One region of the Janthinobacterium sp. LS2A genome, then DNA from elsewhere that is predicted to be linked to it. Evidence: predicted binding sites of a transcription regulator. Region 1 holds the regulator's gene; the other holds the start of a gene.
The links. The regulator FNR, encoded in region 1, switches genes on or off when oxygen is low (the NO sensors DNR and NnrR bind a similar motif). The targets are predictions, from matches to a motif close to TTGATNNNNATCAA.
Positions count from the first base shown of each region.

Region 2: a site for FNR is predicted at 5,624-5,637, ahead of V3C40_RS08580 (KamA family radical SAM protein). Genes of this name have one in related genera too.

Region 1 is NZ_JAZHPB010000006.1:62,808-77,356, reverse strand. Features, by position in the region: gene V3C40_RS17860 (bile acid:sodium symporter family protein) at 1-461, shown strand, start outside; gene V3C40_RS17855 (UdgX family uracil-DNA binding protein) at 413-1,876, opposite strand; gene V3C40_RS17850 (putative DNA modification/repair radical SAM protein) at 1,873-3,105, opposite strand; gene modA (molybdate ABC transporter substrate-binding protein) at 3,243-4,001, shown strand; gene modB (molybdate ABC transporter permease subunit) at 4,017-4,694, shown strand; gene V3C40_RS17835 (sulfate/molybdate ABC transporter ATP-binding protein) at 4,706-5,407, shown strand; gene V3C40_RS17830 (TOBE domain-containing protein) at 5,433-6,200, shown strand; gene V3C40_RS17825 (response regulator) at 6,292-9,372, opposite strand; gene fnr (fumarate/nitrate reduction transcriptional regulator Fnr) at 9,612-10,370, shown strand; gene V3C40_RS17815 (FixH family protein) at 10,374-10,898, opposite strand; gene ccoG (cytochrome c oxidase accessory protein CcoG) at 10,953-12,335, opposite strand; gene ccoP (cytochrome-c oxidase, cbb3-type subunit III) at 12,340-13,260, opposite strand; gene V3C40_RS17800 (cbb3-type cytochrome oxidase subunit 3) at 13,253-13,456, opposite strand; gene ccoO (cytochrome-c oxidase, cbb3-type subunit II) at 13,458-14,072, opposite strand; gene ccoN (cytochrome-c oxidase, cbb3-type subunit I) at 14,088-14,549, opposite strand, start outside.
Region 2 is NZ_JAZHPB010000002.1:603,848-618,396, reverse strand. Features, by position in the region: gene V3C40_RS08610 (hypothetical protein) at 1-29, shown strand, start outside; gene V3C40_RS08605 (hypothetical protein) at 220-1,434, opposite strand; gene V3C40_RS08600 (HDOD domain-containing protein) at 1,542-2,408, opposite strand; gene V3C40_RS08595 (DNA-3-methyladenine glycosylase) at 2,699-3,277, shown strand; gene V3C40_RS08590 (methyl-accepting chemotaxis protein) at 3,274-4,968, opposite strand; gene V3C40_RS08585 (cache domain-containing protein) at 5,037-5,495, opposite strand; gene V3C40_RS08580 (KamA family radical SAM protein) at 5,778-7,142, shown strand; gene V3C40_RS08575 (MFS transporter) at 7,145-8,485, shown strand; gene V3C40_RS08570 (fumarylacetoacetate hydrolase family protein) at 8,430-9,278, shown strand; gene V3C40_RS08565 (carboxymuconolactone decarboxylase family protein) at 9,278-9,844, shown strand; gene V3C40_RS08560 (S1C family serine protease) at 9,949-11,502, shown strand; gene V3C40_RS08555 (alpha/beta hydrolase) at 11,558-12,226, opposite strand; gene mog (molybdopterin adenylyltransferase) at 12,223-12,852, opposite strand; gene yjgA (ribosome biogenesis factor YjgA) at 12,929-13,528, opposite strand; gene pmbA (metalloprotease PmbA) at 13,625-14,549, shown strand, end outside.

The DNA of each region.
Region 1 (14,549 bases):
TGGCCGGCCAATTCCTGCGCCGCTGGATCGGCCGCTGGGTCGACCGCCATAAAGCCACCTTGAAATACGTCGACCAGGGTTCGATCTTGCTGGTGGTCTACACGGCCTTCAGCGAAGCCGTCAGCGAAGGCCTGTGGCATACGATTTCCGTGGAAACCCTGGTCGCCCTGGGCCTGATCAGCACCTTGCTGCTGGCGCTGGTGCTGGGCATCTCGACCTTCGTCAGCCGCCGTCTGGGCTTCAACAAGGAAGACGAAATCGCCATCGTCTTTTGCGCCTCGAAGAAAAGCCTGGCCAGCGGCGTACCGATGGCCAAGGTGCTGTTTTCCACCCGTTCGCTGGGCATGGTGATCCTGCCGCTGATGCTGTTTCACCAGATTCAGCTGATGATCTGCGCCGTGATCGCGCAGCGTTATGCGCGGCGCGATGAGGGACAGGATGTGCCGGCCACGACGCTGTGATGGCTATCCTGCTCTAGCCGCAGCGCCTGCCGCAGCCCCGCCAATATGACCGCGTAAGCCTGCCGCCGGCTGGACTCATCCGGCGCGCGCAGCACATACGCCGGGTGATACACGGTCACCACCGAGCGTCCCGCATGCTGGACCGGCGTGCCGATCAGCGGCGTCATGCTCGTCGCGCCATCCTGCAGGATGGACTTCAAGGCCGTGCTGCCCAGCGCCACGATCACCTGCGGCTGGACGCGCTCAATCTCTTCTTCCAGCCAGCCATGACAGGCGAGGATCTCGCGTTGCGCGGGCGTCTTGTGCAGGCGGCGCTTGCCGCGTGGTTCCCATTTGAAATGCTTGACGGCGTTGGTCAGATAGATGCTGTCGCGCGCCATGCCCGCTTCCTGCATGGCTTGCTCGAGCAGCGCGCCGGCCGGGCCCACAAACGGCAGTCCCGCCAGGTCTTCCTGGTCGCCCGGCTGCTCGCCCACGAGCATGATGCGCGCCTGTGCCGGGCCAATGCCGGGCACGGCTTGCGTGGCGCTTTTCCACAGTTCGCAGCGGCGGCACTGGTCCAGGCTTGTCGCTACCTCGCGCGCCGGCTGGGCGCGCTCGGCGGCAATCGGGATCATGGCCGCGCCGCTGCGCTGGCCCACGCTGGCCGTCTGGCCCGTGCGGCGTTCGCCGTTGGCGGCGCCGCTGAGCATGGCGGGCACGATGGCGCCTTCCGGCAGGTTTTTCCAGAAACGCGAGGGGATATGGCTGTGCAGCAAATCCGCATTCACGCGCGCGGGATTGAAGATGCTGCGGTAGTAGGTCAGCCATAGCGCTTCGCCCGCATCGTCGATGTCGGCCGCGCCTTGCATCAGTGCGGGGCCCGCGTGCAAGGTCGTGCCATCCCACAGCATGCTGGCGGCGGGCGTGGCGATCATCCAGCTGGTAGCTCCCATGCGGCGGGCAAAGTGGCGCGCCACCTGCGGCAGCACCTCGTGCACGGGTTCGAACCAGGCGACAAAACGGGGCGCGCCCTCGCATTCTGGCCGCTCGCGAAAGCGCACATACGCATGCATGTCGTGCTCCTCGCGGTGCACGGCCTTGACCATGGCGTGCAGGCGCGCGCCGTCCGCGTCGGCCGGCGACATCACGTCGTGCTGGCCCAGCTGCCAGCGCCACAGCACCTGGTACAAAAAGGCCCAGCGGTCAGGCACGTTGAAGCAGGCGGCCGCCTGCAGCAGTTCCACCAGGGGACGAGGCAGCCGCAGCCGTGGCGCACTGGTATCCGTGGCATCCGGCGCGGCGGAAAACAGGTCGCCCTCACCGCCTTGCGACTGCCAGGCAACGTCGGCAGGTGGCACGCCAAGCGCGATCAGTTCCCTTGCTGCAGCGCGCCACTCGTCGAACGACTGCGCCAGCCGCACCACCGTACTCATGCGGCTTGCAGCTCCGGCCACAGATTCATTTGCTGCGGTGCCTCCGCCATGGCACGCCGCAGGTGTTCCGAGGCGGTGGTGTCGCGTGCGGGAAAGTAGTCGGCCGTGATGATGAAGGGGGCGATTTTCTTCATGCTGCAGCGCAGGCGCGACAGGTCGGCGTAGCGCACCTGCCGCAGCCTTCGCAGGTCGACGATGCGCTGGGCATTGCGCAAGCCGATACCGGGCACGCGGGCGATCATGTGCTGCGCCGCGCGGTTCAAGTCCAGCGGAAAATGTTCGCGGTGGGCCAGCGCCCACGCCAGTTTTGGGTCGATATCGAGCGCCAGGTTGCCGCCCGTGGCGGGCAGCAGTTCGCTGGCCTGGAAACCATAGCTGCGCAGCAGGAAATCGGCCTGGTACAACCTGTGTTCGCGCAACATCGGCGGCGGCGCCAGCGGCACGCTTTTCGGGCTGTCGGGGATCGGGCTGAAGGCCGAGTAGTACACGCGCTTGAGTTTATAACTGCCGTACAGGGTCTCGGCCGTGGAGAGGATCTGCTGGTCGTCGCTGGCGTCGGCGCCGACGATCATCTGCGTGCTTTGCCCGGCCGGCGCGAAACGCGGCGCGCGCGGTTCTTCCGCTTTCTCGTCGAGCTTGCGGCGTATCGACCCCATCGCCAGCTTGATCGTGTGCACGCTTTTTTCCGGCGCCAGCTTTTGCACGCTGTCCTGCGTCGGCAGTTCGATATTGACGCTGAGCCGGTCGGCATAGCGGCCCGCCTGCGCGATCAGGGCCGTATCGGCGTCCGGAATGGTTTTCAAATGGATGTAGCCGCGGAACTGATGCACCTCGCGCAACTCGCGCGCCACCTGCACCAGTTGTTCCATCGTGTAGTCGGCCGACTGGATGATGCCGGAACTGAGGAACAGGCCGTCGATGTAGTTGCGCAGGTAAAAGTCGCTCGTCAGTTTCACCACTTCGGCCACGGTAAAGCGCGCGCGCGGCACGTTCGACGTGCGGCGGTTGACGCAGTACTGGCAGTCGTACAGGCAGTAATTCGTCAGCAGCACTTTCAGCAGCGAGACGCAGCGCCCGTCCGGCGTGTAGCTGTGGCAAATGCCCATGCCCGAGGTGGCACCAAAGCCATCCTTGCCGATGGAATCGCGCCTGGGCGCGCCGCTGCTGGCGCAGGACGCATCGTACTTGGCCGCGTCGGCCAGGATTTCCAGCTTGTCCGTCAATTCCATGGCTCACCTCAATATACTGTGTTTATATACAGTATATCAGGGAATGCAGCTTGCGCTGGCTTGACCTGTGCGATGGCAGAGCGCTATATATCGGTGTATATTACGGACCTGGTTCTCTTCTCATCAAGGATACGATCATGCGCCTCACCTCCCTCGCCACACTGCTCGGCGCCGCCCTCTTCGCCACCGCCGCCTCGTCCGCCCTTGCCGGTGAAGTGGTCGTGTCGGCCGCGGCCAGCCTGACGAATGCATTCAAGGAGGCGGCGCAAAGCTACGAGGCGCAGTATCCGGGCAGCAAGGTATCCCTGAACTTCGCCGCTTCGGGCGTGCTGCTGCAGCAGATCGTCAAGGGCGCACCCGTGGACGTGTTTGCCTCGGCCGACCAGGAAACCATGGATGCGGCGCAAAAGCAGGGCTTCGTCTTGCCGGCCGAGCGCATGGACTTCGTCGGCAACAGCCTGGTGCTGATCGTGCCGCACGATAGCAAGCTGGGCATCAAGAGCCTGGCTGACCTGACGCACAAGGGCGTGACCCGCGTGGCCATCGCCAATCCAGCCAGCGTGCCCGTCGGCCGCTATTCCGAAGGCGCGCTGAAGAAGGCGAAGCTGTGGGACGCCGTGCAACCGAAAGCCATCGGCACGCAGAACGTGCGCCAGTCGCTCGACTACGTGGCGCGCGGCGAAGTCGATGCGGGCTTTGTCTACGCCACCGACGCGGCCATCATGAAAGACAAGGTGAACGTGGTGCTGGAGGTGCCGCTGGACGCGCCCGTGCTGTATCCGATCGCCACCATCAAGGGCAGCGGCAATGCCGCCGAAGCGAAGCGCTTCGTCAGCTATTTGCAGACGACGCCGGCGCAAGCCATCCTGGCCAAGTACGGCTTTAAAAAGCCATAAAGCAAACGAACGCGCATGGATATCGCCTGGACCGCGCTGGCCCTGTCGCTCAAAGTGGCGGCGTGGGCCACGGCGCTCAACTTGTTGCTCGGCATCGGCACGGGCTATCTGCTGGCGCGCACGCGTTTTCCCGGGCGCGAATTGCTCGACGCCCTGTTGACCCTGCCGATGGTGATGCCGCCCACCGTGCTCGGCTACTACCTGCTGGTGCTGCTGGGCCGGCGCGGCACCCTGGGTATCTGGCTGCAGGACAACTTCGGCATCAACCTCATCTTTACGTGGCAGGGTGCCGTGATCGCTTCCACCGTGGTCGCTTTCCCTCTCGTCTTCAAGCCCGCGCGCGCCGCCTTCGAGGCCGTCGACGGCCAGCTCGAGCAGGCGGCCCGCGTGCTGGGCATTTCGGAAATGGCGATTTTCTTTCGCGTCACGTTACCGCTGGCCTGGCGCGGCATCCTCGCCGGCGTGCTGCTGGGATTCGTGCGCGCGCTGGGCGAGTTTGGCGCCACCCTGATGGTGGCCGGCAGCATTCCCGGCAAGACACAGACCCTGTCGGTGGCCGTGTATGAAGCCGTGCAGGCGGGCCAGGACGACGTGGCCAATACGCTGGTCGTGATCATCTCGGTGGTCTGCATCGTGGTGCTGCTGTCGGCTGGCCGCCTGGCGCCCGGGCGCGTCGCGCACAAAGGACGCTGAGGATGACGCCCATGCAACTCGACCTCGACATCCGCGCCACCTTGCGCTCCGGCAAACGCCGCTTCGACCTGCAGGTGCAATGTACGTCCGGCAGCCAGCGCATCGCCATGTATGGCCCGTCCGGCGCCGGCAAGAGCATGACCCTGAAAGCCATTGCCGGACTCTTCACGCCGAACGAAGGCCATATCCGCCTGAACGGGCGCACCTTGTTCGACTCGGCCGCCGGCATCAATTTGCCGCCGCAGCAGCGCAATGTCGCCTACCTGTTCCAGGATTACGCGCTGTTCCCGCACCTGACGGTGCGCCAGAACGTGGGCTTTGGCCTGAGCCGCGGCTGGTTCAATCCGCGCGCGCGCGAAAAATTACAGAAGGTCGAGCATTGGCTCGACGCCTTCCACTTGCAGGAACTGGCGCACCAGTTCCCCGACGAGTTGTCCGGAGGCCAGCGCCAACGGGTGGCGCTGGCGAGGGCGCTCGTGGCCGAGCCGTCCGCGCTGCTGCTCGACGAGCCGTTCGCCGCCCTCGATCCGGCCCTGCGTGTCAAAATGCGGCTGGAACTGAGCCAGTGGCAACAGCGTCTGGACGTGCCCATGATCCTGATCACGCACGATCCGGAAGATGCGCGCATCCTGGGCGAGCACGTGCTGTACTTGCGCGACGGACAGATCGATAACAGGGAAGACCACATGGCATTGGGTGAACGCATTGGATAAAATCGGCTTGCAAGGCTCGCTATGGATGACGGTGGGCGGGGAAAACCTGGGCGGCGCCGGCAGGGTGGAATTGCTGGGCGCCATCGCCGAATGCGGTTCCATCACGCAGGCGGCCAAGTTGGTAAAGATGAGCTACAAGGCGGCCTGGGACGCCATCGACGCGATGAACAACCTGGCCGGCGAGCCGCTGGTCGAGCGCCTGACGGGCGGCAAGGGCGGCGGCGGCACGCGGCTCACGCAACGGGGACGCCAACTGGTCGACAATTTCCGCATCATCGAGCGCGAACATGCCCGCTACCTGCGCCAGCTGGGCAGCCAGGCCGAAGGCATCGCCGACGATCTTTTACTCATACGGAGAATGGCCATGAAAACCACGGCACGCAATCAATTCCTGGGCAAGGTGGCTGAACTGAAACCGGGCGCCGTCAACGATGAAGTCACCCTGGAATTGCCGGGCGGCCAGCACATCGTTGCCATCGTCACGCAGGGCAGCAGCGCAAGCCTGGGCCTGGTGCCGGGCGCGGAAGCGTTTGCGCTGATCAAGGCTTCGTCCATCATCCTCGTGGCCGACAGCGAAGGCGCACGCTTTTCCGCCCGCAACCAGCTGGCCGGCACGGTCACGCGCGTGCAGACAGGTGCCGTCAACACGGAAGTGGTGCTGGACTTGCCGCGCGGCGGCACGATCGCCGCCATCATCACCAACCAGAGCTGCACCGACCTGGGGATCGCCATCGGCGGCAGCGTGACGGCGATGTTCAAGGCGTCGAGCGTGATTCTCGGTGTACCGGCATAAGTGCGTAGGTCGGATTAGCGCAGCGTAATCCGACAACATTGTTGGCGCGTCCTGTCGGATTACGCGCGTAGCGCTAATCCGACCTACCCTTTTAATCCTTCAACCGCGACAACCAATCCGCCGCCGCCGCCAGCGCCAGTTCCAGCTCCTGCGCCGTGCGCGCCAGCAGGCTTGGGACTTCATCCAGGCGACCCGCGTCGATGGCTTCCTCGGTGGCGAACGCGGCGCGGATCAGGCGTTTCGTGCCCAGGGTGCCCACGGAGCCGCGCACGCTGTGCAGGATGCGCGCCACGTCGCTGTGGCGGCCCGCCTGCAATGCCGTTTCCGCGTCGCGCACGGGCGTCATGCCCTTGTTCAGCGCGTCTTCGACCATGCGCCGCAGCACGCCGCGCCCCTTCGCGTCGCGTCCCATCACGCGCATCAGCGGCGCCATGGAAAACACCTCTTCATCGGCGACGCGTACGGGCTCGGCCGTCTGCACTTGCGGGCGTTTGGGCAGGTGGCGCAGGATGACTTCCATCATCTCTTCCACCACGACGGGCTTGGCGATGAAGTCGCTGATGCCGGCCGTCATGCAGCGCTCGCGCTCGGACGCCAGCACGCCGGCCGTCATGGCGATCACGGGCAGGCTCAGGCGCAGTTCCGTGCGGATGATGTGGGTGGCGCTGAAACCGTCCATGACGGGCATCTGCATGTCCATCAGCACGATGTCGTAGCGCAGCGCTTCCGTGCGCAGCCGTTCCACGGCTTGCAAGCCGTCGCCCACCACGTCGAGGGTGGCGCCCATGTGTTCGAGGATGCCGCGCGCCACGGCCTGGTTCAAATGATTGTCTTCCACCAGCAGGAAATGCACGCCGGCCAGTTCCGTGCCCAGCGGCTGGTGCAGGATGCGCTGCTCGCCGCCGTCGTTCTTCGTGATCAGGGCCTGATGCAGGGCATCGAACAGGCTCGATCCCGTGATCGGCTTCATCAGCACGACGTCGGCCTCGGCCGCGCTGGAGATTTCCTCGAGGTGGTTGCGGGCGAAGGCGTTGACCATCACCACGATGGGCTGGCGCTGGCCGCTGGCCGCCTGGCGGATGGCCTTGGCCGTGGCCAGGCCGTCCATGACGGGCATGTGCCAGTCGGCCAGCACCACGTCGTACGGTTGCTGCTGCGCCAGGCGCTCGCGGTACAGTTCGATGGCGGCAAAGCCGGAATCGACTTCGTCGGCCAGCCAGCCCCATGCCTCGATCAGCTTGACGATCAGTTCGCGCGTGGTGCGGTTATCGTCGGCCACCAGCAGGCGCAGCTGGCCCAGGGCCGGCGTGCGCCGCGTTTCGGCCGGCTGCGCCAGCATCTCGAACGGCACGCTGAACCAGAAGCGGCTGCCCTTGCCTTCGCTGCTGGCGACGGCGATGTCGCCGCCCATCATGTGGATCAGCTGCTTGCTGATGGCCAGGCCCAGGCCCGTGCCGCCGAAGCGGCGCGTGATGCTCTGGTCGCCCTGCGAAAACGCGGCAAACAGCTGCTGTTGCTGCAGTTCCGTCATGCCGATGCCCGTGTCGCGCACTTCGAAGCGCAGCCAGGCGCGGCCGCTCTCGCTCCTGCTCTCGGCCAGGCTGACGGCCACCACCACTTCGCCGTTCTCCGTGAACTTGATGGCGTTGCCGGCCAGGTTGACGAGGATTTGCTGCAGGCGCTGGGCGTCGCCCACGAGGCGCCGCGGCACGTCGGGCTCGACGGCGATGGCCAGTTCCAGTTCCTTTTCGCCCGCATTCATCGTCATCGTCGTGGCCAGGGTATTCATGACTTCGTCGAGGTCGAATTCGACGGGCGACAGTTCCATGCGGCGCGCCTCGATCTTCGAATAATCGAGCACGTCGTTGAGGATGCCCAGCAGCGACTGGCCCGCCACGCGCACCATGGTCAGATACTTGCGCTGTTCCGTATCGAGCTTGGTATTGCCCAGCAAATACACCATGCCCAGCACGGCATTGAGGGGCGTGCGGATTTCATGGCTCATGTTGGCCACGAAATCGCTCTTCGCGCGGTTGGCGGCCTCGGCCCGGTCGCGTTCCTGCTCCAGTTCGGCCGCGCGCGATTCGAGTTCCTGCTGCAGGCGGTCGCGCTCGCTCATCAGGCCGTTGAACGCCTCCGTCAGTTCGCCGATCTCGTCGCGCTGCTGCACCGGCACGGGGGTGAAACGGCTGCCGCTGGTACGCAGGGCCAGCAGGGTGTCGCGTAGGCGCACCAGCGGCGACAGCAGGCGCACGGTGACCCAGCCCAGAACAAATGCGGCTAGCAGCGAAGCGAGGATGCTCCACAGCACCAGCCGGTACAGCACGCCATCGAACGGTTCGAAGGCGTCCGCGACGGGCAGCGAGGTAGCCAGCAGCCAGTTCACCGATTTCAAACGCTTGAAGCTGTTGACGGCCGTGATGCCGCGGCTGTTCGTGCTGACCATGCTGCCTTCGCCATCTTCCTTCAGCAGCTGGGTCGTCGTCAGGTTGGCGTTCGGCTGGCGCGGCTGCAGCAAGCGGCTGGTATCGGGATGCAGCACGTAGCGCGGCACGGCGCCGCGCGTGAGGATGAAGTAATAGCCGCTCTTGCCGATCTTTTCCGAGCGCAGGCGTCCCAGCAGGTTGTCCTTGTACAGGCGCAGCACGCCGATCACCACGCCGGCCACCTGGCCATCGGCGGCCAGCACGGGCGCGACCATCTGCACGATGGGCATGCCGCTCGACTTGCCGAGCATCGGCTCGGTGATCATGGGCTGGCGCGTGCGCAGCACGGTCTGGAAATACTCGCGCTCGGCAACGTTGATGCCGGCGCGCCCCGCCACTTCCGGCATGTCGGCCACGACGGCGCCATGTGCATCGAGCACCAGCACGTCGTCGAACAGCACCAGCATCGAGCGGCGCGAATAGTATTCGCGCAATTGGGCCGGCTGGGCCATCAGTTCCGGCGGCTGCTGCCTGGCCGTCAGGGTGACGATCTGCAGCAGCATGCCCAGCTTGTCGTCGAGCTCGGCAGCGGTGCGGCTGATCAGGGATGACTGCTGGCTCAGCAGTACTCGGGTGAAGTCGTCGCGCATGTGCTGCACCTGGATCATGGTGACCAGCGCGATCATGGCGATCGAGGTCAGGCTGGTGGCCAGCGCGACTTTTGCTTTGATGCCGAGAGGCTTCATGATTTCCTTTTCAGTACCGGGCGGCACAGGCGGCAGATAATGCTGTTAGGAATTTTCCTATCAATACATCAAGTTGGCAAGCGGCGCCGCGCAAATGGCCCTCCCCGCATGGGCTTTTGACGATGTTGCCATATAATTAAAGTCGGAACGTCGTTTATTCGCCGAAATTGCGGTGAAATTGGCACACGGCAACCCTGTATGCAGTAAACTTGTTGTTGCATTTTCTAAAAGGTACCGACATGACTGAAGCGCTACTCACTCCAACCTTGCCCACAGTGACCGTGGAAGCGTTGCGTGCGCGATGCTCGACCTGCAGCATGCATCAATTGTGCCTGCCGATGGGCCTCGATATGGGCGACATGGACAGGTTGGACCAGATCATCGGCCGCCGCCGCAAGATCGTGCGCGGCGCCTCGCTGTTCCGCATCGGCGACTCGTTCCAGAACCTGTACGCGATCCGCCTGGGACACTTCAAGACGTACCAGATCAATCCGGGCGGCGAAGAGCAGGTGACGGGTTTCCAGATGGCCGGCGAACTGCTGGGCATGGACGCCATCAGCGCCGACCGCCACCACTGTAATGCGGTGGCGCTCGAAGACAGCGAAGTGTGTGAAATCCCGTTTTCCAGCCTGGAACAATTGTTGGGCAATATGCCGACCCTGCTGCGTCATTTCCACCGCATGATGAGCCAGGAAATCACGCGCGAGCAAAGCGTGATGCTGTTGCTGGGCAATATGCAGGCGACGCAGCGTTTTGCCGCCTTCATCGTCAACCTGGCGTCGCGCTACGAAGCGCGCGGCTATTCGAGCAGCAAATTCCAGCTGCGCATGTCGCGCGAGGAAATCGGCAACTACCTGGGCCTGACCATCGAGAGCGTCAGCCGTTTATTGTCGAAATTCAAGAAGGAAGGCTGGCTGCGCGTCTCGAACCGCGAGATCGAGATCCTGCAACCAGCCAAGCTGAAAGCCATTACGGCAGGCACGGACGTCTGCAAGTAAGGCTTATAACTCTTCGTCCGCATGCAGCGCGATGCTGCGCTGCACGGGCCAGGTCCAGATGCCGGACAGGCGCCACTCGCGCTTGTCGTTTTCCACCAGCACCTGCCAGCGGCTGCGCTCGAGCATCGGCAGCGCGACCGAGAAATTGCCGGCCGCATCGGGCTGCACCAGCAGCTTGATATCTTTTTCCGGCAGGGTCGCATGCGCCAGGTGCAGCTGCAGCGGTCCCTGGTAGGCCTTGCCGAAGCTGTGCACGGAACCGCTCAGGCGCGCTTGCGCCACGTCGTACGCCAGGCTCGTATCCATGGCCAGGTCGCTGGCGATCGTGTCGCGCTTCAAATCCTGGTTGATCGCCTTGCCCTGCTTGTAATAATCGCCCACCACCAGCGCGTCGGGCTGCGTAAAGGCGATATAGCCCATGAAGCTGCCGACGACCACGGACAGGCCGGGACCGATCATCAGCAGCCATGGCCAGCGATGCTTGTACCACGGTGCAACGGGAGGCTGCAGTTTCAGACTGTCGGACATGGTATTTCTCCTCTGTAAACGGCCAGCCCCCGTGCGGGGACCGGCCTTCCTGCATCACCGCGGCACGATGAAGACCGCGCTTTCACGCACATGCAGCGACGGGTTGTCCAGCGATTGCAATTCGATCGCAATCTTGTTCGACCCCTTCTCGCCCACGCCGTGCGGCACGCGCAGGCGGATCGGCCAGCCCAGCGTTTCCGTCGGCTGCAAGGTCACTTCTTCGCGCGTCAGCAAGGTCAGGCCCGGCAAGCCGGAAGCGCTGATTTTAAAATGCTGGCTTTGCTCGGACGTGTTCATGATCTGCAGGCGGTAGACGTTTTCGATCATGCCGTCTTCCACTTCGCGTCCCATCGAACCGCGGTCGCGGATCACGTCCATTTTCAGGGGCGTGCGCAGGGCCAGCGACGTACATACGGCGATGATGATCAGGGCCAGGATGGAAGTGTAGATCAAGACGCGCGGGCGCATGGCGCGCTGGCGTATCTGCTTCGAATTGAAGTTGTTTTCCATCGCATGGTCGGTGCTGTAGCGTATCAGGCCACGCGGCCGCTCGACCTTGTCCATCACGCTGTTGCAGGCATCGACGCAGGCGGCGCAGCCGATGCATTCATACTGCAGGCCGTTGCGGATATCGATGCCGGTCGGACACACCTGCACGCACAGGGTGCAGTCGATGCAGTCGCCCAGCTTGTCGTTGTTGCCGGCCTTCTTGCTCATGGCGCCGCGTGGTTCGCCGCGCTTGGCATCGTAGGTGATGATCAGGGTGTCCTGGTCGAACATGGCGCTCTGGAAGCGCGCGTAGGGGCACATGTATTTGCACACCTGCTCGCGCAGCCAGCCCGCGTTGCCGTAGGTTGCCAGGCTGTAGAACAAGACCCAGAACCATTCCCAGGGACCGAAATTCAAGGTGACCACCGATTGCGCCAGTTCCTTGATCGGCGTGAAGTAGCCGACAAAGGTAAAGCCCGTCCACAGGGCGATGGCGCCCCATACCACATGCTTGGCCGTCTTCTTGAATGCCTTGCGCACGGACGGGCCCTGCTTGTCGAGGGCCATGCGCGCGCTGCGCGTGCCCTCGATGCGGCGTTCGACCCACAGGAAAATTTCCGTGTATACCGTTTGTGGGCAAGAGAACCCGCACCACACCCGCCCGGCAATGGCCGTGACGAGGAACAACAAATACGCACAGATGATCAGCAGGGCCGCCAGATAGATGAAATCCTGGGGCCACAGCACGACGCCGAAAATGTAGAACTTGCGCGTGGTCAAGTCGAACAGCAGGGCTTGCCTGCCATTCCAGGTCAACCACGGCAAGCCGTAGAACGCGAGCTGGGTAAGCCATACGCATACCCATCGCCAGGTAGCGTAGCGTCCTTTGGCCTCGCGAGGGTAGATCTGCTCGCGGGCCGCATACATCTTGATGACTTGAGGTTCCATTACATCATTTCACGGGCGTCTGAGGATTCGACAGGCTCCAGACATACGCCGACAGCACGTGTACCTTGGATTCGCCGAGGAAATCGCTGAAGGCCGGCATGGTGTTGCTGCGTCCCTTGCGTACGGTTTCCATGATGGTATCGGCGCTGCCGCCGTACAGCCAGACCTTGTCCGTCAGGTTCGGAGCGCCCAGCATCTGGTTGCCCTTCGCATCGGCGCCATGACAGGCCATGCAGGCGCCAAACTTGGCTTTGCCCAGCACGGACTTGACGGGATCCGAGGTCGAACCGGACAGGCTCAGCACATAATGGGCCACGTTCTCGACATCCTTTTCGGAACCGAGGGCGGCGCCCATCGGTGGCATCTGCCCATTGCGGCCGTGCAGGATGGTGGTCTTGATGATGTCGGGTTCGCCGCCATACAGCCAGTCCTTGTCCGTCAGGTTGGGGAAGCCCTTGTTGCCGCGCGCATCCGAACCGTGGCATTGCGCGCAGTAGGTCAGGAACAGGCGCTGGCCGATGGCTTGCGCCTGCGGATCGGCGGCCACCGTCTTCAAGTCCTGGCTCAGGTACTTGTTGAACAGGGGGCCGTAGTCGGCTTCCGCCTTCTTCAGCTCTTCCTCGTACTGGCCCGTCGATTTCCAGCCCAGGCTGCCGGCATAGTTGCCCAGGCCCGGATACAGGAACAGGTAGGCCAGCGCGAAGACGATGGTGATGTAGAACAGCCACATCCACCAGCGCGGCATCGGCGTATTGAGTTCCTTCAAGTCCTCGTCCCAGACGTGGCCCGTGGTGCCGTCGGCGGGGGCGCCGGCGACCACTTTCACTTTCGACTGCGAGTACAGCAGCACGCCACAGCCGATGATGCCCAGCAGGGACAGCACGATGATGTAGATATTCCAGAAGCCATTGGTAAAGTCAGCCATGGTTATGCTCCTTCGCCAGGTTCATCTCGGCCTCGGCCGGATAGTCGAGCGCGTCGTCGGCGAACGGCAGGCGTGCCGCCGCGTCGAAGTCGCTGTTGCTGCGGCTGAACGTCCACCACAGGATGCCCACGAACGTCGTAAAGGAAACCACCGTCATGACGCTGCTGGCGCTGTCAAACAGGTTTTCGATTGCCATGCTAATTCCTTGTTTTGATTAATGTACCGAGGCCTTGCAGATAGGCGACCAGGGCGTCTTCTTCCGTCTTGTCCTGCAGCTGCGCGGGGCCGGCGGCGATCTCTTCCTCGCTGTACGGCTGGCCCAGGCGTTTCAGGGCGCGCATCTTCGGCACGATCTCGTCAGGCACCAGCTTGGTCTTCGCCAGCCACGGGTAGGACGGCATGTTCGACTCGGGCACCACGTCGCGCGGGTTGTTCAAGTGCGTGCGGTGCCATTCATCGCTGTAGCGGGCGCCCACGCGGGCCAGGTCGGGCCCCGTGCGTTTGGAACCCCACTGGAACGGACGGTCATAGACGAACTCGCCGGCGACCGAATAGTGGCCATAGCGTTCCGTTTCCGCGCGCAGCGGACGCACCATCTGCGAGTGGCAGTTGTAGCAGCCTTCGCGCACGTAGATGTCGCGGCCCGCCAGGCGCAGCGGCGAATACGGCTTCAGGCCGGCGACCGGTTCCGTCGTGCTCTTCTGGAAGAACAGGGGGACGATCTCGACGGCGCCGCCGATGCTGATCACCACCGTGACCAGGGCGATCAGCAGCCAGGGGTTTTTCTCAATCCATGCATGTGAAAATTTCATTTGCTTTCGCTCCTATCAGGCGTGCGCCGCGTTCAGTTCCGGAATGCGGGCGACGGGGAGTTTGCTGCCGCGCAGGGTCATCCAGGTGTTGTAGCCCATGATGCACATACCCGACAGGTACAGCAGGCCACCGGCCACGCGCACCACGTAGTACGGATACGTCGCTTTCACGCTCTCGACAAAGGTGTAGGTCAGGGTGCCGTCCGGATTGACCGCGCGCCACATCAGGCCCTGCATCACGCCGGCGATCCACATGGCGGCGATGTACAGCACGATGCCGATGGTGGCCACCCAGAAGTGCACGTCGACCAGGCGCGTGCTGTGCATCTGCGTGCGGCCAGCCAGGCGCGGCAGCAGGTAGTAGATCGAACCCATGGTGATGAAGCCCACCCAGCCCAGAGCGCCCGCATGCACGTGGGCAACGGTCCAGTCGGTGTAGTGCGACAGCGAGTTGATGGTCTTGATCGACATCATCGG
Region 2 (14,549 bases), on a different contig from region 1:
TAGCAACTGCTAACAAAATGAGTACTTAATTTCCAATGTTTAATTTCTGCCTGGATGTATGGGTTTTCCGGAAATTTTTTGTGAGGTATATTTTAGTTGGCGTAGCTTCTTTTAATTGAAATTCGGTATTATTTTAATAAGAGTTGCATGCTGAAAAATGCGCCTGCAGCCAATGAATGGTTGTTGATCTGCAAGCGTAGTTTTTAAAAACAACAGGGATTAACCCAATTTAGACGCGTACGGCTGCGCTTCCAGCGGCTGTCCCTTGGCATCGAATTTCAGCGCCACGGACAGTTGCGTCACGCCGATGGTGGCCAGTGCGTCGCAGATGTCGTCGACTTCGTCCTGCAAGTCGGCGGCCAGGTCCAGCGGCTTGTCGGCGCTGTGCAGCAGTTCGCCAGCCGCCGTGCTGACGTTGACGCGCAACAGCATTTCGCCATGTTCATCGGCCGGGCCGACGACCACCGAGACGTCGCCGGCGTCTACCTTGTTTTCCGCCAGTGCATGGTTGATGCCGGACATCATCTGCAGCATCGCGTACTCGCTCATGCCTTGTTCCTTGCCGTCGTGGAACAGATCCTGATAGAGGAAGCTCACTTCCAGGACGCTGCCGGCCGGCGCCAGGCAGCGCTTGACGAGCTCGCCCACTTCCGTCGTCCACTGCTGGTAGCGGGCCATGCGCGCGTCGAACCAGGCGTCGAGCGCCGCTTCGTCCTTCGGTTCCGCATAGAACGGGTCGTCCACGCGTTTCAAGGCAAAGCCCAGCAGGAAGCGCAGTTCGACGGCCGTGTCCTGCGGGCCGAAGGCCGTTTCGCTCCAGCCGACGATGCTGCTTTCCAGGCCCGGCGTGGCGACGATTTTCTTGTCCGTCATCGAGCTATACGCATCGCGCACCATCTCGTGCAAATGGCTGTAGGTGATGCGGTCGATTTCATCGAGGTCGTAGGCATGGCTCATCAGGACCACCTTGGCCTTGGCGCTTTCCAGTTCTGCCTGTTGGAAACTTTTCACCAGCGCTTCGAAAGCGTCCTGGTCCTGGAAGCTGTCCGCTTCCTTCAAGCCGCCCGTGCTTTGCACCAGCAGGGGCACGACGAAGGCGTTGATTTCCATGGCCGGCGCGTTGTCGCGGCGGATCACGGAAATGGATGCCGCTTCCTCGATATGGCTGCGCAGGTACTGGTAGGCGCCCACGTCTTCGTATTTCGAACGCTCGATGGCGTCGTACAGGATTTCATCCTTCTTTTGATTCAAGGCCTTGCGGATCAGGCGGCCGAACTCGACGGCTTGCTCGGCCAGCACCGTGCCCTGCGATTCGCTGTCTTCCTGCTCCGCCAGGTTCAGGGCCATCGTGCACAGCATGCGCGTGACGGACTCGTCCTTGTCTTCGGGCGTGTTGGCGGATTTACGGGGGACAGGGCGCTTATTTTTGGGCATGGCGATCAACAGGTTAAGAAATACGGGTCAGGCAAACGGAAACAGGCGCCATGGCTCAGGCCAGGTGCCGGGACAGATCATACAGGCGGACGCGGCCGCCTGATACCTCAATGGTCGGTATCGAACATCTCGTGCAATTCGTCGAGCAGGTCGGCGGCTTCTTCCTGCGACAGGCCGAGATGCTGGCAGGCAAGTTCGCCGCCCTTGTCCCACTCGAGCGAGGTACTGTTGCCATGGTAGCGCTGAATGCCCTTTTCGGCCAGCAGCGACAGGGCGACGAGCGAGCGGATGGCGTCGTCCGTGGACGGGTCGGCCAGCACTGTGTAGTCGTGGTGGTGCAAAATCGCCCAGGAGACATCGGAGGACAGGCCCCAGTTGCGCGCCAGCAGGCAGCCGATGGCCGCGTGGTTGGTCTGGTGGCGCGCGTCTTCTAGTGCTGTAAAGCAATTGTGCGCATCGTTGGCCGCCGCCGCGTACGTGTTGACGTAGTCGGGGAAGCGGTTCATCAGCAGGGGCACGCCGATGTCGCAGAACAGGCCGAAGGTGTGGGCGATATCGGGCGGGGCGATGCGCAGCTTGCGCGAAGTAAATACCAGGGCGCGCGCGCGCTTGGCCGACACATCCCAGAAGTTGGTCAGTTCCACGCCTTCCGCTTCCAGCGCCTGGCGTGCCAGCAAGCCCGTCATCATGGCGCTGCACTGGTTGATCCCAAGAAAGTTGATGCCTTGCTCGACGGACTTGGCCTTGCGCGCGGCGCCATAGAATGGCGAGTTGGCCAATTTCAGCAGGGCGCCGGACATGCCGACGTCATCGGCGATGATGCGCGCGATGCGGCGCGGCGACGGATCCTGTTCCGCCAGTTCGCGCTGCAAGTCGACCAGCAGGCTGGGACGCGGCGGGATACGGATGGAACGCATCAGGGCGTCAACCGGATCTTCCTGCATTACCTGCTTTTGCGCTGCCGCTCTCATCATCACGCTTTCATCATCATTTTTGTGCCCGGTGCTTATTCTGTCGTGCGCTGCCGCTGCCCGCTGCATGAGCGTCTGGCGCAGTGCCCGACGATTATCGCTGTTTATGCACGGCAATAGTTCATCTCTGCAATATTTTGTCGCAAAAATCCCCGTTTTGGCTTGCTTCAGCTGCAATTTTCGTCATTTTACGACGTTGGCCATCCCGTCATCCATGATTAAAAAATCAAGTTTTATTTGTTTCTAAGATGCTTCAAGGCGTGCGGCGCGATGCGCAGCAGTACAATTGCCGGATGAAAAAAATCCTCGTGGGTATCGATTTTGCGGACGATTCCAGCAGCGTGGCGCGCCAGCTGATCGGCGTGACCGTGCTGGTCGACGGCGTGGGCGGACGCATCGTGGAAACGGAAGCGTATGACCGGCTGGACCCGGCCTCGCACACGTATGGCGGCATGACGCCGCGCAATGCGGCCATGTTCGGCCCGCCCGCGCACGCCTATGTCTACCGCTCGTACGGCATCCACTGGTGCCTGAACTTTGTGTGCCGCGAAGCGGGCCATGGCGCGGGCGTGCTGATCCGCGCCATCGAGCCGCTCGTGGGACTCGATGTCATGCGCGAGCGGCGCGGCGTCGAGGATGCGCGGCTGCTGTGCTCGGGGCCGGGCAAGGTTTGCCAGGCGCTCGGTGTCACGCATATGCATAACCGGCTGGCGCTCGATGCGCCACCATTTATGCTACTGGCGCGTGAGGAAGAGGTGACGGTACACGCTGGCCCGCGCATCGGTATTTCCAAAGCGATGGAGACGCCGTGGCGTTTCGTGCTGGCCGGTTCGCCTCACTTGAGCAAACCGATGCGCGCGCCGGCCAGCTAGCTGCGCCGGCGCTGTGGCGTCGTGTTTGCGCCGTGCAAGCCGGGCATGCCGCGCAGCGGGCTATGCAGTGCGCGCCGCTCCTGCTGCGCACTGGCCGGATGCCGGAACGCTTCCTCGTCCGGCGAGGCGGGCTGCGCGGACGCCAGCGGGTCGAGGGTGAACACGGCCACGGCCGCCGACAATTTGACGGCCTGGTCCTGCAAACTGGCCGCCGCTGCCGCCGCCTGCTCCACGAGGGCCGCATTTTGCTGGGTGACGTCATCCATTTGCGTGACGGCCTGATTCACTTCCGTGATGCCGGACGCCTGCTCCGCGCTCGCTTCTTTCACGCGCTGGATGATTTCATTGACTTGCTGCACCGAGGCCACGATGGCGCCCATGCTGTCGCCCGCTTGCTGCACGGCCACGCTGCCGCCATCGATGGTGGTGACCGAGGTGGCGATCAGGGTCTTGATTTCCTTGGCGGCCTGGGCCGAGCGCTGCGCCAGGGTGCGCACTTCGGACGCGACGACGGCAAAGCCGCGGCCTTGTTCTCCTGCGCGCGCCGCTTCCACCGCCGCGTTCAGCGCGAGGATATTGGTCTGGAAGGAAATGCCGTCGATCACGCCGATAATATCCACGATCTGACGCGAATTGGCGCGTATTGTCGCCATCGTCGTCACCGCTTGCTGCATCGACGCACCTCCTTGCACGGCCAGGGTCGATGCTTGCTCCGCCAGCTCGCAGGCCAGCTGGGCGTTGTCGGCGTTGTCATTGACGGCTTGCGTCAGCGCTTCCATGGCGCTCGACGTTTCTTCCAGCGAACTTGCTTGCATTTCCGTGCGCGCCGATAAGTCCAGGTTGCCGGTGGCAATTTCGCGCGAGGCCGTGTCGATCGATTGCACGGCGTCCATGATGGTGCGCAAGGTCTGGTTCAGGTGGGCGATAGTCTGGTCCAGCACGCGTGACGTGCCGGCGATTTCGTCATTGCCCTGCTTGGGCGCGCCGGCCGTCAGCTTGCCCGCAGCCAGGTCTTGCACGGCGTCGGCAATGCCGCGGATTTCCACCAGCATGGCGCGCCGCACCAGCATGGTCACGACGATGGAAACGAGGATAGACAGCAGCACCGTCAGCAGCAGGCTCCAGCCCAGGCTGCGGAACTCGGCGCTGGCCGTCGCATGGGCTTCGCTGCTGAGGCTTGTTTCCAGGGCCGACAGTTGCGCCAGCTGCGTATTGAACTGGACGAATTGGGTTTCCGCCTTGAGCATGGAATTGGTGGCGATCGACTGGTCCATCTGCGCCATTTCCATGGTTTCCAGCACAGCCTTGCGATAGCCGGCCAGCGCCGTGATGGCCGCATCGACCAAGGTGCGCTCGGCGCCTGTGGCCGTGGCGCGCAGCGTGGCCAGCTGGGCGCCGATGGCTGCATGGCGCGTCTTGATCTGTTGCTCCAATGCATCGAGGCGGGCCTTGGCAAAGCTGCCATTCGTCCACGACAGCAACTGGTACATATTGCCGTGTACTTGCCTGGCCTCTCCTAGTACGTCGGCGGCCGCCTTCAAATGCGTGATGCGCACCCGCACCATGTTTTCCAGCGAGGCATTTTGCCGCACCATGCCATACCAGGCGCCGCTCGAGCTGAGTATCAGCAGCAGCAAGACCAGGGTGGGCGCCAGCAATAATTTTGGTCCGATGCGTAATTGATTGAGCATGCTTGACTCCTGGCGATGGCTGTTCAAACCGCAGGCGGCGCACGGCGTGCGTGCGCGCCGCCCCCGTCTTATTTTTTGTAGATGCCCGCTTCCAGTACCACATCGTTGACGCGCAGAATGTAGGTGGTCTTCGGCTCGATCTTGCCGCTGACGGGATTCTTGTACTGGTAATCGACCCAGCCCTTGCCCTGTTTTTGTGCCAGTTCAATGATTTCACGGCGATATTTCTTGCCGTTCGCATCGGGCACATCCGTCAAATCCTTGCCCACGATGGAAGGATTGATGGGATGGGCCAGCACAATGCCCGTCTTGATGTCGCGCATGTCCACATACAGCGAGCCCTGCACGAAGTCCGGGTCTTTCGCCGTGATTTTCTTCATCATTTCTTCCTTGCCATGCGCCTTCATGAAGGCGGCGCCCCGTTCGGCCATGGCGATCGCATCTTTTTCCGTTGGTTCGACCGCGGCACCGACGCTGCCGCCGGCAAATGCCAGGCACAGCAGGCTGCCCGTGAATAAGCGTTTCATGAAATCTCCTTGTGATATCGAGGGAAGTGTTGCCAAGACGTAATTTACGTCGCCGAAGTTCGTCTCAGCTTGCGTTGGAACAAACTAAGGTGTTGCTTGTAGGCAGCATGCAACGTATCGACGGCTTGTTGATATGCAGCAATTTGATTCCTAATGGCAAGAATTATGATTACTTTCACAGCATGTCGGGGTGGCCTGGCATGCGGGAGAAAAAGGCTGGGATTGGCCGATATACGGTCAATTTCATGAAAGTTATCGCTATTTACAGGCAAGGAGCCGATCGTGTCCGCACTCATTACCGAGCCGTTTTCACCCAAGTTCAAGCCGTATACGCGGCAAACCATTCAGCAGGCGCGGCAGTGGGAATGGCTGCCGGAAGAGCAGCGTGTAGCCGTGCAAGTGGTGTCGCACGTCTTGCCGTTTCGCACCAATGAATATGTGCTTGATCAACTGATCGACTGGAACAACATCCCTGACGACCCCATCTACCGCCTCGTCTTTCCCCATCGCGACATGCTGCCACCCGAGCAGTACGCGCACCTGCGCGACCTGGTGCTGGTGCAGCGCGACAAGGCGGCCATTGATGCCTATGTGCATGGTTTGCGCCTGGGCATGAATCCTCATCCTGCTGGGCAGATGACGCATAACGTGCCCCGGGTCAACGACGCGCCCGTGCGCGGCCTGCAGCATAAATATGCGCAAACAGTGCTGTTCTTCCCCAGCGCGGGCCAGACCTGCCACGCGTATTGCACTTTCTGCTTCCGCTGGCCCCAGTTCGTCGGCATGGACGACATGAAGTTCGATGCGCGCGAGTCGCATGAGCTGGTTGCTTACCTGAAACTGCATCCGGAAGTGACGGACGTGCTGATCACGGGCGGCGACCCGATGATCATGAACACGCGGCAACTGACCGCCTACCTGGAGCCGCTGCTGGCGCCGGGCCTGGAACACATCCAGAACATTCGCATCGGCACCAAGGCGGTGGCGTATTGGCCGCAGCGCTTTGTCTCCGACCGCGATGCGGATGACTTGATGCGCCTGTTCGAGCGCATCGTCAAGGCGGGCAAGAACCTGGCCGTGATGGGCCATTACAGTCATGCCGTCGAGTTGCGCCAGAACATTGCCCAGCAAGCCGTAAAACGCATCGTCTCCACGGGCGCCACCTTGCGCATGCAGGGGCCGCTGATCCGTCACATCAATGAAGACCCGGCAAGCTGGGCCGAGCTGTGGCAGACGGGCACGCGCCTGGGGGCGATTCCCTATTACATGTTTGTCGAACGGGACACGGGTCCGCGCGGCTATTTCGAGTTGCCTTTGGCAAAGGCGCACGAGATTTTCCAGGCCGCCTACCAGATGGTGTCGGGCCTGTCGCGCACGGTGCGCGGACCGTCCATGAGCGCCTTCCCCGGCAAGGTCGTCATCGACGGCATCGTCACCATCAATGGCGAAAAACTGTTTGCCCTGCAATTTTTGCAGGCACGTAACCCCGACTGGGTGCGCCGGCCGTTTTATGCCAAGTTCGACGCGGAAGCGACATGGCTGGACCATTTGAAACCCGCATTTGGCCACGACAAGTTTTTCTTTGAAATGGATGAGCCCGTCCCGCAGCTGCCGCATAAAATCATCCGCCTGGCACAGGCCGCCTGAGCATGCACGCGGCCGTTGCACCTGCCCGCTCCGGCGTGGCCGTGTTTTGCCTGGTGTTCCTGCCGTTTGCGCTCGGGCATTACCTTTCGTGCCTGCTGCGAGGCGTCAATGCCGTGCTGACGGCCGAGCTGCTGGGCGCCTTCGCCCTGACGCCAGCCCAGCTGGGCCTGCTAACCAGCGCCTTTTTTCTCGCCTTTGCGCTGGTGCAACTGCCGATCGGCATGGCGCTCGACCGCTACGGTCCCCGCACGGTGCAACTGTGGCTGCTGGCGCTGGCGGCCCTGGGCGTGTGGCTGTTCAGCCGGGGCCACAGCTTCGCCGAGCTGATGTGGGCGCGCGCCTTGATGGGCGCGGGGCTGGGCGGCTGTTTCATGGCCGCCGTGAAAGCGGTCTCGTGCGCCATAGCACCATCGCGCCTGCCGTCCGTGCACGGCTATCTGATCGCCGTGGGCGGCCTTGGTGCAGCCACGGCCACCACGCCCGTCAAGCTGGCCCTGCACTACACGGATTGGCGTGGCGTCTTCCTGGGCCTGGCGCTGGCGGCGCTCGCCATCGGCTTGCTGATCCGCCTGCTGTCACCGGCCCTGCCCGCGCCTGCCGCAGCCAAGAGCAAGGTCAGCGTCTGGAGCGTGTACCGCGATCCCGGTTTTCGCCGCACCATCGCGCTGATCCTGCTGCCGCACACGGTGTTCTTTGGCGTGCAGGGCTTGTGGATAGGCCGCTGGCTGGCCGACGTGGGCGGCTTGTCTGACGATAACGTCGCGTATTTGTTGTACTTGGGCATGGCGGCCGTCATCTTCGGCGCCATCGGCATGGGCATGCTGACGGAGTGGGCCGGGCGGCGCGCGATTGAACCAATGCAGGTGGCGGGCGCCGGCATCGTCCTGTTTGTCGGCGTGCAAGTGGCGATGGCCTGCAATGTGGTGCCCAGCCTGCCTTTGCTGTCCGTGCTGTTTACCTTGCTGGGCACGGTGACGGGCCTCGAGTATGCGATCGTCGCGCAAAGCATGCCGGCCAGCCTGACGGGCAGGGCGGCCACCTGCCTGAATTTGCTCATTTTCACGGGCGCCTTCCTGGTGCAGGCGGGCTTTGGCCTGATCCTTGGCTGCTGGCCCCTGAACAGCCAGCAGCAGTATCCGCCGCAGGCCTACCAGGCGGCGTTTGGCGTGCTGGCGGCCTTGCAACTGCCGGGACTTGCGATGTTTTTCATTGACCGCTACAGGCGTGCCGGGCCATCCGGTAAAATGGCAGCCTGCACAGCGGCAATGATCAACTCCAAGGAAGACTATGAAACTCGTTCGTTATGGACGTCCAGGCAAGGAAAAACCGGGCCTGATCGATGAAGAAGGCAAACTGCGCGACCTGTCCGGTGTGATTGCCGATATTGACGGCGCACAACTGTCCGACAAGGCCCTGCGCAAGCTGGCCAAGCTCGACGAAAAGACCTTGCCTTTGGTGCGCGGCAATCCACGCTTCGGCGTGCCGCTGGCGAAAGTCGGCAAGTTCATCGGCATCGGCCTCAATTATGCGGATCACGCGGCCGAGTCCGGCATGCCGATTCCGGCTGAACCGATCGTGTTCATGAAGGCCATTACTTGCCTGAATGGCCCGGACGACAATGTCGTGTTGCCAAAAGGTGCGAAAAAGACGGATTGGGAAGTGGAACTGGGCGTGGTCATCGGTACGCGCGCGCAATACGTGAGCGAAGAGGACGCCTTGAAATACGTGGCCGGCTATTGCGTCGTCAACGACATTTCCGAGCGTTCGTTCCAGCTGGAGCGGGGCGGCCAGTGGGATAAAGGCAAGGGTTGCGACACTTTCGGCCCTGTCGGCCCGTGGCTGGTGACGCGCGATGAAGTCATCGACGAGCAGGACCTGGACCTGTACCTGGAAGTCAACGGCAAGCGCATGCAGACCGGCAATACGCAAACCATGATCTTCACGGTGGCGCAGATCGTCAGCTATTTGTCGCAATTCATGACCCTGGAACCGGGCGACGTCATCGCCACGGGCACGCCGCCGGGCGTGGGCCAAGGCCGCAAGCCGCAGCGCTTCCTCAAAAAAGGCGACAGCATGCGCCTGGGTATCGCCGGCCTCGGCGAACAGCAGCAGGACGTGGTCGCCTGGACCGCCTGATGGCCGGTTGCGATATCGACCGTTTGCCGCCGCTGCCGCTGGACCAGCTGGACTCACAGCAGCGCGCGGCCGCGCAAGCGATCATCGATGGCCCGCGCGGGGCGCTGTACGGCCCCTTCGTGCCGCTGATCCGCAGCCCCGAGCTGATGGAAACGGCGCAGCGCATGGGTGAATACTTGCGCTACCGCAGCGCCATCGGCACGCGGTTGTCGGAACTGGCGATCCTCGTGACGGCGCGCCAGTGGGATCAGCAAGTCGAGTGGGCCATCCATGCGCCGCTGGCCGTGCAGAACGGCATTGCGCAAGCGGCCGTGGACGCCATTGCTGAACGGCGCGTACCGCTTGCCCTGAAAGAAGACGAGCAAGCCGTGCACGACTTTTGCATCGAGCTGCAGCAGAACAAGCGGATCAGCGACGCTACCTATGCGCGGGCGCTGGCGCTGTTCGGCGAGCACGGCGTAGTCGACTTGATGGGCATCAATGGCTACTACACCTTCCTGGCCATGGTGATGAATGGGGCGCAGACGGCCGTGCCGGCGTTGGGCGTGCCGCCCATGCCCGCCTGATGAGAGGAGTTTAGAGGAGTTCTTCGGCAAAGATGGACAAAGTGTAATGAAGTTGCAATTATTCAATATATAATTTTACTTCCCTTCCATTGCCAACAAGCTCAATGAAAACTCGTCCGTGCTTCACCCTGATGGGCCGCGCCTTCCTGGCGCTGGCCCTTTCTTTTTGCCCCTTGATGACGGTGCGTGCGCTTGCCGCCGAGACGGCTGCCAGCGCCAGTGCTTCCGCCCTGGAAAACTCCGTCGTCAAGGTGTTTTCCACCCTGCGCGGGCCTGATCCGTACAAGCCGTGGAGCAAGGCCGCGCCGCAAGAGGTGACGGGCTCCGGGGTTGTCATCGAAGGCCGCCGCATCCTCACCAATGCGCACGTGGTCGGCTATGCCAGCCAGGTGCAGATCCAGGCCAACGGCGCCGGCGACAAGATCCCGGCGACCGTGCTGGCCATCTCGCGCGGCATGGACCTGGCCTTGCTGCAAATCGACGACGACAGTTTTTTCGCCAGCCACAAAGCCGTGCCGCGCGCCAATGTCTTGCCCGACGTGCGCGATGCCGTGCTCGCGTATGGCTATCCGACGGGCGGCACGTCGCTATCGATCACCAAGGGCATCGTCTCGCGCATCGAATTCGTGCGCTACAACTTCCCCGTCTCCGGCCTGCGCATCCAGATCGATGCGGCCATCAACCCGGGCAATAGCGGCGGCCCCGTGATTGCCGGCGACAAGATGATCGGCCTGGCCTTTGCCGGCATGCTCAATGCGCAAAACATCGGCTACATCATTCCCAACGAGGAAATCGAGCTGTTCCTGCGCGACCAGGAGAGTGGCGCGCCCAAGGGCAAGCCGGCCATGCGCGACGTGACGCAAACGCTGGAAAATCCCGCGCTGCGCACCTATCTGAAGCTGGCCAAGGGCGTCGAGGGGGCCGTCGTGATGTCGCCGGCCAGCAAGGATGCCGGCTATCCGCTCAAGGAATGGGATGTTATCACGCATATCGGCGATTTCCCCATCGACAACCAGGGCATGGTCAAGCTGAATGCCAATAGCCGCGTGCGCTTCCAGTACCGGGTGCAGCAGCTGGCGAAAGACGGCGAATTGCCGCTGACGGTGGTGCGCCAGGGCGCGCCCCTGAAAATCAAGGTACCCGTCTCGGCCGCGCATCCGATGCTGATCGCCGGGCTGCAGGGCAATTACCCGTCCTATTTCATCTTCGGCCCGATGGTGTTTTCGCGCGCCACCACGGAATTCATGGCGGCGCCGAATGGCAACCCGGCGATCCTGGGCGGCATGGCGTTTGCCGGCAATCCGCTGGCCACGCGGCGCGGCGATGCGCCCGATAGCGAGCGCGAAGAGCTGGTGGTGATCGCCGCGCCATTCTTCCCGCACAAGCTGATGAATGGCTACAGTACCCGTTTCTTCTCGGTCGTCGATTCCGTCAATGGCGTGCGCGTGCGCAGCCTGGCGCACCTGGTGGCTTTGCTGCGCGACCAGACCGATGACTTGCTGACGTTCCGCTTCCAGCAGCGCGATGCGGAAATGGTCGTCGTGCCCCGCAAGGACATGCTGGCAGCGACGGAATCGATACTGACGGACAACGGCATCCGCTCGGAAGCGTCGCCCGACATGTTGAAAATATGGAATGAAAAAACGCCGGCGAACTGATCGTTCCCGGCGTTTCGCAAGACAACAGGCGCGGCGCACACCGCGCCTGTTTATTTTAGGCCAGCACTTTTTTCAGCCACGCGCCGATGGCGTCGATTTCTTCCTGGCACAGCGAGTGCTGCATCATGTACTCGCGCCACTCCACCTTGTAACCCATGCCGGTGAGCAAGTCGCGCGACTGCTGTGCGCGGGCTACCGGTACCACGGGGTCGGCCGTGCCGTGCGCCATGAAGACCGGCGTCTGCAGGCTTGCCGGCGTGCGCTCGGCTGCCGTCTTGTCGGCCAGCGGCAGATAGCCGGACAGGCACATCAGGCCGGCCAGCGGTTCCGCGTGGCGCAAGCCCGTTTGCAAGGTCATGGCGCAGCCTTGCGAGAAGCCGGCCAGGATGATGCGGCTGGCGGGAATGCCGCGCGCCTTTTCGCGCGCGATCAGCGCTTCGATCTGCGCCTGCGAGGCACGCAAGCCAGCCTCATCTTCGCGGCGCACGAGGTCGTTCACGAGAATGTCGTACCAGGCGCGCATCACATAACCGTTGTTGATGGTGACGGGCATGGTGCCGGCGCTGGGGAAAATGAAGCGGATGGCGGGGCAGCCGCGCAAATCGAGTTCTTTTACCAGAGGAACGAAGTCGTTGCCGTCTGCGCCCAGGCCGTGCATCCAGATGATGGCGACGGTAGGATTCGGTGCGCTGTCGAGTTCTATGGTTTCCAGCAAGTTGCTCATGTGTTTTCCTCTGGTAATGGTTGCGCCGGACGCAGCGCCGATTTGGGGCGGAAGGCCTTGCAGATGGCCGGATCGGTTTCCATGTAGGGGCCACCGATGAGGTCGATGCAATATGGCACGGCGGCAAAGATGCCGTTCACCAGTTGCACGCCAGCGGCGTCTTTCAAGCCTTCCAGGGTTTCCTTGATGGCTTTCGGCTGGCCCGGCAAGTTCATGATCAGGGCGGCGCGCTCGGGCGTTTCGCGGATCACGGCCACCTGGCGCGACAGGATCGCCGTCGGCACGAATTGCAGGCTGATCTGGCGCATCTGTTCGCCGAAACCGGGCATTTCCTTGGTCCCGACGGACAAGGTGGCGTCCGGCGTGACGTCGCGCCGCGCCGGTCCCGTGCCACCCGTCGTCAGGATCAGATGGCAGTGGCTCAGGTCGACCATGTCGATCAGGGTGTTTTCAATCTGCGAGCGCTCGTCCGGGATCAACCGCTTTTCCAGTCGGAAAGGCGTGCGGATGGCGGCGGACAGCCAGCTTTCCAGGGCCGGGATGCCCAGGTCTTCATATACGCCGCCGCTGGCGCGGTCCGAGATCGACACGAGGCCGATAATCAATTCGTCTTCTATCGTGGTCATGGGGCACCTGTCTATGTCGTAAAAAAACCGGGCTGATCCCGGTTTTTCGTCAATGCTGGGGTCAGACCCCAGTTTTTTACTCGTCGTCTTCGCCTTCAACGTCATCTTCGTCGGCATCTTTCTTGCCGCCGTTTTTCTTCTTGGCGATCTCTTTCAAAATCTGGAAGATTTCACGGTAGGCTTTTGGCGGCTTGTTCTCGGCTTGCTCCTTGCGGGCATTGCGGATCAGGGTGCGCAGGTGCTGCACGTCCAGTTCCGGGTTTTCCGACAGCAAGACGGTCAACGCCTTGTCGTCCGTCAACAGCTTGTCGCGGCGGCGTTCCATCGCGTGCATATTGGCCGTGTCGGCTTTCGACAAGCCTTTCCAGCTATCGATGGTGCGTTGGATGGCGGCAACTTCTTCTTCATCCAGAGTGCGCATCTTCTTGCCCACGTATTGCAGCTGGCGGCGGCGGCCTTCGTGATCCTTGATTTGCTGGCATTCGAGAATGGCGTCGCGCACGTCTTCCGGCATCGGGACGCGCTTGACGCGGTCGCGTGCTTCATTGACGAGTTCTTCGCCCAGCTTTTGCAGGACGGTCATCTGGCGTTTGAGTTCCGATTTCGACGGACGTTCATATTCCTGTTCGAATTCGGTCGATTGGAAGCCGCAAGCTCCCCGGTTTGGATTTGGCATGATATATAAGGCGGGAGAGGACTTGTGGACCGCTCCTGTAAACTGTAAACGACTGCTATGATAACCTTTTTAGCGGCTTTCCGAAGAAAACAGCGCATGAACGACTCCGTATTTACCCATAGTCAAGAGCAATTGCAGCAACTGGCCCGTGATGTGTTGTCTTTTGCGCGGGAAGCGGGCGGCACCGACGCTGCCGTCGAAGTCAGCGAAGGCGGTGGCCTGTCCGTTTCTGTACGAAAAGGCAAGATCGAGACGATCGAGCAAAACAAGGACAAGGGCATGGGCGTGACCGTGTTTGTCGGCAAGAAGCGCGGCAATGCCAGCACCTCCGACTTTTCGCCGTCCGCCCTGCGCGCCACGGTGGACGCGGCCTACAACATCGCCCGCTTCACGGCCGAGGACGATTGCGCGGGCCTGGCCGACGCGGACATGCTGGAAATGTCCCCCCGCGACTTGCAACTGTTCTATCCGTGGCTCATTTCCACCGAGGAAGCCGTCGCACTGGCCCAGCGGGCCGAAGCGGCCGCGTTCGCCGTCGACCCGCGCATCACCAACAGCGAGGGCGCCAGCGTGCACGTGCAGCAATCGCACTTTGTGTCCGCCAATTCGCGCGGCTTCATCGGCGGCTACCCGTTTTCGCGCCACACCCTGTCCGTGGCGCCCATCGCCGGCAAGGGCGCCAAGATGCAGCGCGACGACTGGTATTCATCCGTGCGCGACGCGTCCAAAATGTCGAGCCCGGAAGCCATCGGCCGCTACGCCGCCGAGCGCGCCCTGTCGCGCCTGAATGCGCGTAAACTCGGCACGCGTACTTGCCCCGTGCTGTTCGAGGCGCCGCTGGCGGCCGGTTTGCTCGGTACTTATGTGCAAGCGACCTCGGGCGGCGCCCTGTACCGCAAGTCCACGTTTCTGAACGACTCGCTGGGCACGCAAGTGCTGCCGTCGCATGTGCAGATCTTCGAAGACCCGCACGTGATCGGCGGCGTCGGTTCGGCGCCGTTCGATGAAGAGGGCGTGAAAA